DNA from 2 places in the Gryllotalpicola sp. CP2-P1 genome. Region 1 is predicted to be linked to the other one. Evidence: predicted binding sites of a transcription regulator. Region 1 holds the regulator's gene; the other holds the start of a gene.
What was found. The regulator LexA, encoded in region 1, represses DNA repair genes until DNA is damaged. The targets are predictions, from matches to a motif close to TCGAACANNTGTTCGA.
Positions count from the first base shown of each region.

Region 2: recA (recombinase RecA) is a predicted target of LexA. The motif match lies at 1,286-1,301, and genes of this name have one in related genera.

Region 1 is NZ_JBLRDT010000030.1:4,333-7,737, forward strand. It holds gene ACM2XV_RS04205 (methylenetetrahydrofolate reductase) at 1-787, shown strand, start outside; gene lexA (transcriptional repressor LexA) at 811-1,512, opposite strand; gene ACM2XV_RS04215 (LysM peptidoglycan-binding domain-containing protein) at 1,740-2,126, shown strand; gene ACM2XV_RS04220 (histidinol-phosphate transaminase) at 2,190-3,314, shown strand; gene hisB (imidazoleglycerol-phosphate dehydratase HisB) at 3,319-3,405, shown strand, end outside.
Region 2 is NZ_JBLRDT010000048.1:10,402-13,806, reverse strand. It holds gene ACM2XV_RS05920 (regulatory protein RecX) at 1-50, opposite strand, end outside; gene recA (recombinase RecA) at 66-1,133, opposite strand; gene ACM2XV_RS05910 (DUF3046 domain-containing protein) at 1,336-1,569, opposite strand; gene ACM2XV_RS05905 (helix-turn-helix domain-containing protein) at 1,639-1,953, opposite strand; gene ACM2XV_RS05900 (CinA family protein) at 2,099-2,608, opposite strand; gene pgsA (CDP-diacylglycerol--glycerol-3-phosphate 3-phosphatidyltransferase) at 2,601-3,197, opposite strand; gene ACM2XV_RS05890 (FtsK/SpoIIIE family DNA translocase) at 3,226-3,405, opposite strand, start outside.

The DNA.
Region 1 (3,405 bases):
CACGATGGCGCACCTCACGTGCGTGGGCTCGACGGTGCAGGCCGCTCACGACACGGTGCGGACGTTCATGGATGCCGGGGTGCACAGCTTCCTCGCCGTACGAGGCGATCTGCCGGCCGGCTCGCCACCTGACGCGTTCCCCGGCGACATCCGCTCGGCGGCGGAGCTCGTGCAGCTGATCCACGCCGTGCAGAGCGAGCGACGCCCCTGGCGCGAGGTGGCGATCCCCGGCACGCCGGGCATCATGCTCGACCGTGACGGGCGCGAGCGCATCGCGATCGCCGTGGCGGCGTTCCCCAACGGGCATCCGTCGTCGCGCTCGTGGCAGCAGGACATCGACACTCTGCTCGCGAAGCAGGCCGCAGGCGCGAATCTCGGGATCTCGCAGATGATCTTCCATGCCGACGACTACTTCCGCATGGTCGACGCCGCCCGTGCCGCCGGCGTCGAGTTCCCCATCCTTCCAGCGATCACGCCGGTGACGACCCCGGCCGGACTCGCTCGCAATCTCGAGCTCTCAGGCGAGCGTGCGCCCGAGGCGTTCGCCGCCGCCCTCGCCGCCGAGCAGAACGAAGCGAGACGTCGTGAGATCGGAGTGGACTTCGCCGCGGACCTGACGCGCCGGCTGCTCGACGGCGGCGCGCCGGGAATCCACCTCTACACGCGCAACATGCACGAGGTGCCGCTGGCGGTGCTCGCGCGCGTCGGCCTCATCGATGAGGCGCGCTTCGCCCAGCTCATCGCTCCCGATTTCACCGGTGCGACACCGGTCGAAGAGCCCGCCTGAGCGGACTCTTCGGGCCCCATGCGTCAGACGGCGCGCAGAACGGCCACGACCTTGCCCAGCACCACGGCCTGGTCGCCCATGATCGGCTCGAACGCCGAGTTGCGCGGAAGCAGCCACGTGTGACCATCGCGCTGCCGGAACACCTTGACGGTGGCTTCGCCGTCGAGCATCGCGGCGACGATGTCGCCGTTGACCGCGTCCTGCTGCTGGCGCACGACCACCCAGTCGCCATCGCAGATCGCTGCGTCGATCATCGACTCGCCCGCGACCTTGAGCATGAACAGGTCGCCGTTGCCGACGAGCCGGCGCGGGAGCGGGAAGACCTCTTCGACCTGCTGGTCGGCCGTGATCGGTACGCCGGCGGCGATGCGGCCGACGAGGGGCACCAGCATCGCGTCGCCCACGGGCGCCTTGGTCTCGAAGTCGTCGGTCTGCTCGGTCGGTGACGGCGGGTCGATCAGGATCTCGAGCGCTCGCGGCCGGTTCGGGTCACGGCGCAGATAGCCCGAGAGCTCGAGCTGGTTGAGCTGGTGCGTGACGCTCGACAGTGAGGCGAGGCCGACCGCGTCGCCGATCTCACGCATGCTCGGCGGGTACCCGCGGGCAGCCAACGACTTCTTGATGACGTCGAGGATGGCGAGCTGCTTGTCGCTGAGGTTCTTGCGGCGCCTGGTGCGCCGTTTGGGCGAAGCGCCAGTGTCTTTGGCGACTGCATCTGTGGTCACGTGAATCCCCAATGTCGGTGGTCCCTGGTTGCATTTCGACCAGTGAGCCACACATTAGCGGCAATCCCCCTCTGTATAGGGGATTTGTTCGAGCGACTCGCCGAAACCGGTGGATAACTTCGCTAGAGACGTGGGACTTGCGCCATAGACAGATCGAAGATAGCTTCGGAATGGTTCGAAAACTCGAATATGCGTTCCGAACCTGGTGACGAAGGTAGAGGTCCACGATGAGCACCATCACTGTGCAGATGTCCGGCGCGGCAGGGCGCCGTCCCGCTCCGTCGGCTGGGGTCGCCCGTTCCCACCTGCGCCTCACCCGCCGCGGTCGCGCGCTGCTTGTCGCTGTCGTCGCCGCTCCCGTGCTTGCCGTGACAGTGTGGTTCGGGCTGAACGGGGGCGGCGCGGCAGCCGACGGTCACTCCGCCGCCCGTCCCGCAGCGGTCGAGCAGGTGACGGTGGCGCAAGGGCAGTCGCTGTGGCAGATCGCGGTCGAGGTCGCACCTCACGACGATCCGCGTGACGTCGTCGCGGCGATCGTCGACATGAACGGCCTGCAGAGTTCCGTCCTGACCCCGGGGCAGACGCTCGCGATTCCCTCGCAGTACTCGAAGTAACGCGCCCCAGCCGGCGGTCCAGGCGACTCAGAGCGCGTGATGCGCCCCGCCTACGATGGATGAGTGACGTCACTCTCCGAGCTGCCGATTCGAGACGACCTGCGCGGGCGCGAGCCCTATGGTGCGCCGCAGAGGCACGTGCGCGTCGAGCTCAACGTGAACGAGAACACCCACCCGATCCCCGGCGATGTCCAGGCGGACGTGCTCGCCCGATTGGCCGAGGCGGTCGCGGGCGCGAATCGATACCCCGACCGTGAGTTCGTCGAGCTGCGGTCGGCTCTCGCCGCCTACCTCGGGCACGGCCTGACACGCGATCACCTGTGGGCCGCGAACGGCTCGAACGAGATCCTGCAGCAGCTGCTGCAGGCGTTCGGAGGCCCGGGGCGCAGGGCGCTCGGCTTCGCCCCGACCTACTCCATGTACCCGCTGCTGGCATCCGGAACCGGAACCGAATGGGTGGCGGGCGACCGCGATGCCGATTACGAACTGTCCGCAGCGCGCGCGGCCGACTGGGTGCGGCGAGTGCAGCCCGACGTCGTCATTCTCTGCTCGCCGAACAACCCGACCGGGACTCCGCTCTCGCTCGACGTCATCGAGTCGGTGTACGACGTCGCACGCGGGATCGTGATCGTCGACGAGGCGTACGCCGAGTTCTTCCCGGCCGGCGAGCCGAGCGCTCTGACGCTGTTGCCGGGCCGTGAGCGCCTGGTGGTCTCGCGCACCATGAGCAAGGCCTTCGCATTCGCGGGCGTCCGGCTCGGCTACCTCGCGGCGGATCCGGCGATCGCCGATGCGCTGCGCCTCGTGCGCCTGCCGTACCACCTGTCGGCCCTCACGCAGGCGGCCGCGCTCGGAGCCCTGGCCCACTCGGGCGAGATGCTGGCCATGGTCGATGAGATCAAGGTGCAGCGCGACCGGATCGTCGACGGGCTGTCGGCCCTCGGCTACCGGCCCTATCGCACCTGGAGCAACTTCGTGCTCTTCGACCGGGTGGAGAATCCACGCGAGGTGTTCGACGAGCTGCTGGCCGAGGGCATCATCATCCGCGAGATGGGAATCCCGCACAGCTTGCGCGTCTCCGCCGGCACCGAAGCCGAGACCGGCGAGTTCCTCGCTGCGATGGCGCGCTACGTCGAGCGTCACGGCAGGCCACACACGGCGGCGTCCGAGCAGTCCCCGGTAGGCTGACGCCATGACCGCAGGCCCCCGCACCGCCTCCATCACACGCGAGACGAGCGAGTCGCGCATCGAGCTGAGCCTCGATCTCGACGGTTCCGGG
Region 2 (3,405 bases), on a different contig from region 1:
CCGGAATCGCCTGAGCGCTCGTTCTCGGACGGGAAGAACCGGACGACCATGGTCGACGCCGCCTGCTAGGCGCCCTTGCGCTGCGGCAGCTTCGCCACGTTCTCGGCTTCGGGGATCTCGGCCACCGCGTTCGGGTCCTTCACGACACCGAGCTTGACCAGGATCTTCTGCTCGATCTCGGCGGCGACTTCGGCGTGCTGGATCAGGAAGTTGCGCGAGTTCTCTTTGCCCTGGCCGAGCTGATCGCCCTCGTAGGTGTACCAGGCGCCGGACTTCTTCACGATGCCGTGCTCAACACCGAAGTCGAGCAGGCTGCCCTCGCGCGAGATGCCGACACCGTAGAGGATGTCGAACTCGGCCTGCTTGAAGGGCGGCGCCATCTTGTTCTTGACGACCTTGACGCGCGTGCGGTTGCCGACCGCGTCGGCGCCGTCTTTCAGAGTCTCGATACGGCGGATGTCGAGGCGGACGGAGGCGTAGAACTTGAGCGCCTTGCCGCCGGAGGTCGTCTCGGGGCTGCCGAAGAAGACGCCGACCTTCTCGCGCAGCTGGTTGATGAAGATCATCGTGGTGTTGGTCTGGTTGAGCGCACCCGTGAGCTTGCGCAGTGCCTGCGACATGAGGCGCGCCTGAAGCCCGACGTGCGAGTCGCCCATCTCACCCTCGATCTCGGCGCGCGGCACAAGCGCGGCCACCGAGTCGATCACGATCAGGTCGATGGACCCGGAGCGCACCAGCATGTCGGCGATCTCGAGGGCCTGCTCACCGGTGTCGGGCTGCGACACGAGCAGCGAGTCGATGTCGACGCCGAGCTTCTTCGCGTATTCGGGGTCGAGCGCGTGCTCGGCGTCGATGAACGCCGCGATGCCGCCGTTCTTCTGCGCGTTGGCGATCGCGTGCAGCGTGAGGGTCGTCTTACCCGACGACTCGGGGCCGTAGATCTCGATGATGCGGCCACGAGGCAGGCCGCCGATGCCGAGCGCCACATCGAGGGCGATGGAGCCGGTGGGGACGACCTCGACGGGGGCGCGCTCATCGCTTCCGAGGCGCATGACGGAGCCCTTGCCGAACTGGCGATCGATCTGGGCGAGCGCGGTTTCGAGCGCTTTCTCGCGATCGGCTGGAGTAGGCATTTCGTTCCCTTCAAAAAGGACAGCTGCGGTGTCGTCTGCGACAGTACGCGCAGCGTCCGACATCGGCCGTCCGTGCACGCGCATCGGTGTGAAACTCGGCACCGCCTCGGCCTGTGCTGACCAAGTCGGCGCTGAACACACGATAGCAACGGTCGAATCCGTGTTCGACATCGACACGGCGTGTCACGGAGCGAATTTCGTATCAGCCCGTGCGCTTGGCCGGATCGACGAGCCCTGCGCCGTGGCGGCGGGCCATCGGCACGTCCATCGCCTCGCAGAGCGCGAACCACGCGTCTCGAGGCGGCACGCCGGCTGCGAGGGCCTGCTCGACCGTGCGTGACCCGAGCTCGACGATGACGAGCTCGCGCACGAGCTGGCCGCCGTACGCCGCGCCGAACTCGTTCTCGACGGCCCGGTTGAATTCACTCAGTCGCATCGCTCTCCAGGGTAGACAGACGGATGCCCCGGGCCGAAGCCCGGGGCATCCGCAACGAAGATGATGAGATCAGCGCTGGCTGACCAGCTCGCCGTCGAGGCCCGCACCGAAGTCGTCGGGCAGAGCGTCGGGCACCATCGACTCGATGCCCTCGAGCACGGCCAGGCGGTCGCCGACCTCGCGCATGATGACCGAGATCGGGGTGTCGAGCGCTTCGGCGACGGACGCGAGGATCTCGCTCGACGCCTCCTTCTGGCCGCGCTCGACCTCGCTGAGGTAACCGAGGGCGACACTCGCCTTGCTGGCGACCTGGCGCAGAGTGCGGCCCTTCTGAAGACGGAAGTCCCGAAGAACGTCACCGATCTCCTGACGTACCAGGATCATGGGCGCCCCCTTCTTGATCGGTCGGCCGACCATTCGGCCGTGGGTGGAAGCGCCCGACCGGAGCGCTTCTTGCGTTGCACTGTAGTTCACGTTCCCTGCAATCCGCTGGCTAATCGTATGAAAAGTAACGTGAGCGAAACGGCGGCTATTCCGCGAGCGCCGCAACGAGGCTGCGCACCGCCGCGGCGACCGTCTCGGCGCGGATTCCCGCCCGGTCGCCGCCCAGCTGAAGAGCCTCGACCCGCGTCTCGGGCCCGATGGCGAGACCGACGAAGACGGTGCCCACCGGCTGCCCGCCCTGCGCATCGGGGCCGGCGACACCCGTCGTCGAGACGCCGATGTCGGCTGCCTTGCCGTCGACAGCGAGCACGACGCGCACGCGCTCGGCGAGCTGCCGCGCGACGTCGGGATGCACCGGCCCGTGCTCGCTGAGCAGGGTCTCGTCGACCCCGACGACGCTGTGCTTGAGCTCGGTCGCGTACACGACCACTCCCCCGTTGACGACCGCGGAGGCGCCCGCCGGGCGCGTGAGCTCGCCCGTCAGCTGACCCCCCGTGAGCGACTCGGCGACCGCGACGGTGAGCCCGCGCGCCGCGAGCGTCGCGATGAGCGCCGCGGTCTGATCGACCCCTGCAGCAGCCTGCGCGTCAGGCATCCGTCCCCTCCCCCTGCTGGCGGTGCAGCTTGACCGCATTCCACGCGTAATCGAGCCCCGAGACGATCGTGAGCACGAGCGCGATGCCCATGAAGACCCAGTTGACCCAGTGCACCCAGTCGCCGAGCAGCGCCCACAGCGGCACCAGCGCCAGTGAGATGGCGATCGCCTGCGCGACCGTCTTCAGCTTGCCGCCGCGACTCGCGGGGATGACGCCGCCGCGGATCACGGCGAAGCGGTACACGGTGATGCCGACCTCGCGCACGAGGATCACGATCGTGACCCACCACCACAGCTCGCCGATGATCGACAACCCGATCAGGGCGGCCCCCGTCAGTACCTTGTCCGCGATGGGGTCGAGCAGCTTGCCGAGCTCGGTCACGAGGCCGCGGCTGCGGGCGATGTGCCCGTCGATGCCGTCGGTCGCGATGCCGACGATGAACAGCACCGCCGCCCACCAGCGCAGCGCGCCGTCGGCGCCCCCATCCGCGAGGAGCATCCAGAAGAAGACCGGCGCGAAGAAGATGCGCACGATCGTGATCGCGTTGGGCAGATTCCAGTTGCTGGGCCGTGGTGGCTGCTCGGTCACACCCCAAGCCTAGGCAACAACACGGCGCTCAGTCGCGGCCGGTGAGCCCCCAGGCGTCCTCATCGGACGACGCCTCGACCTCTTCGAGCCCGTCATAGTTCTCGGCGAGCGGGTCGGCGCCGTAGCGGTCGTCGGAGGTGGATCCCCCGTCGGCCGCCGGGGATGCCTGGGCCGCAGCACTCGGCGCAGAAGGCGCCGCCGGCGCATC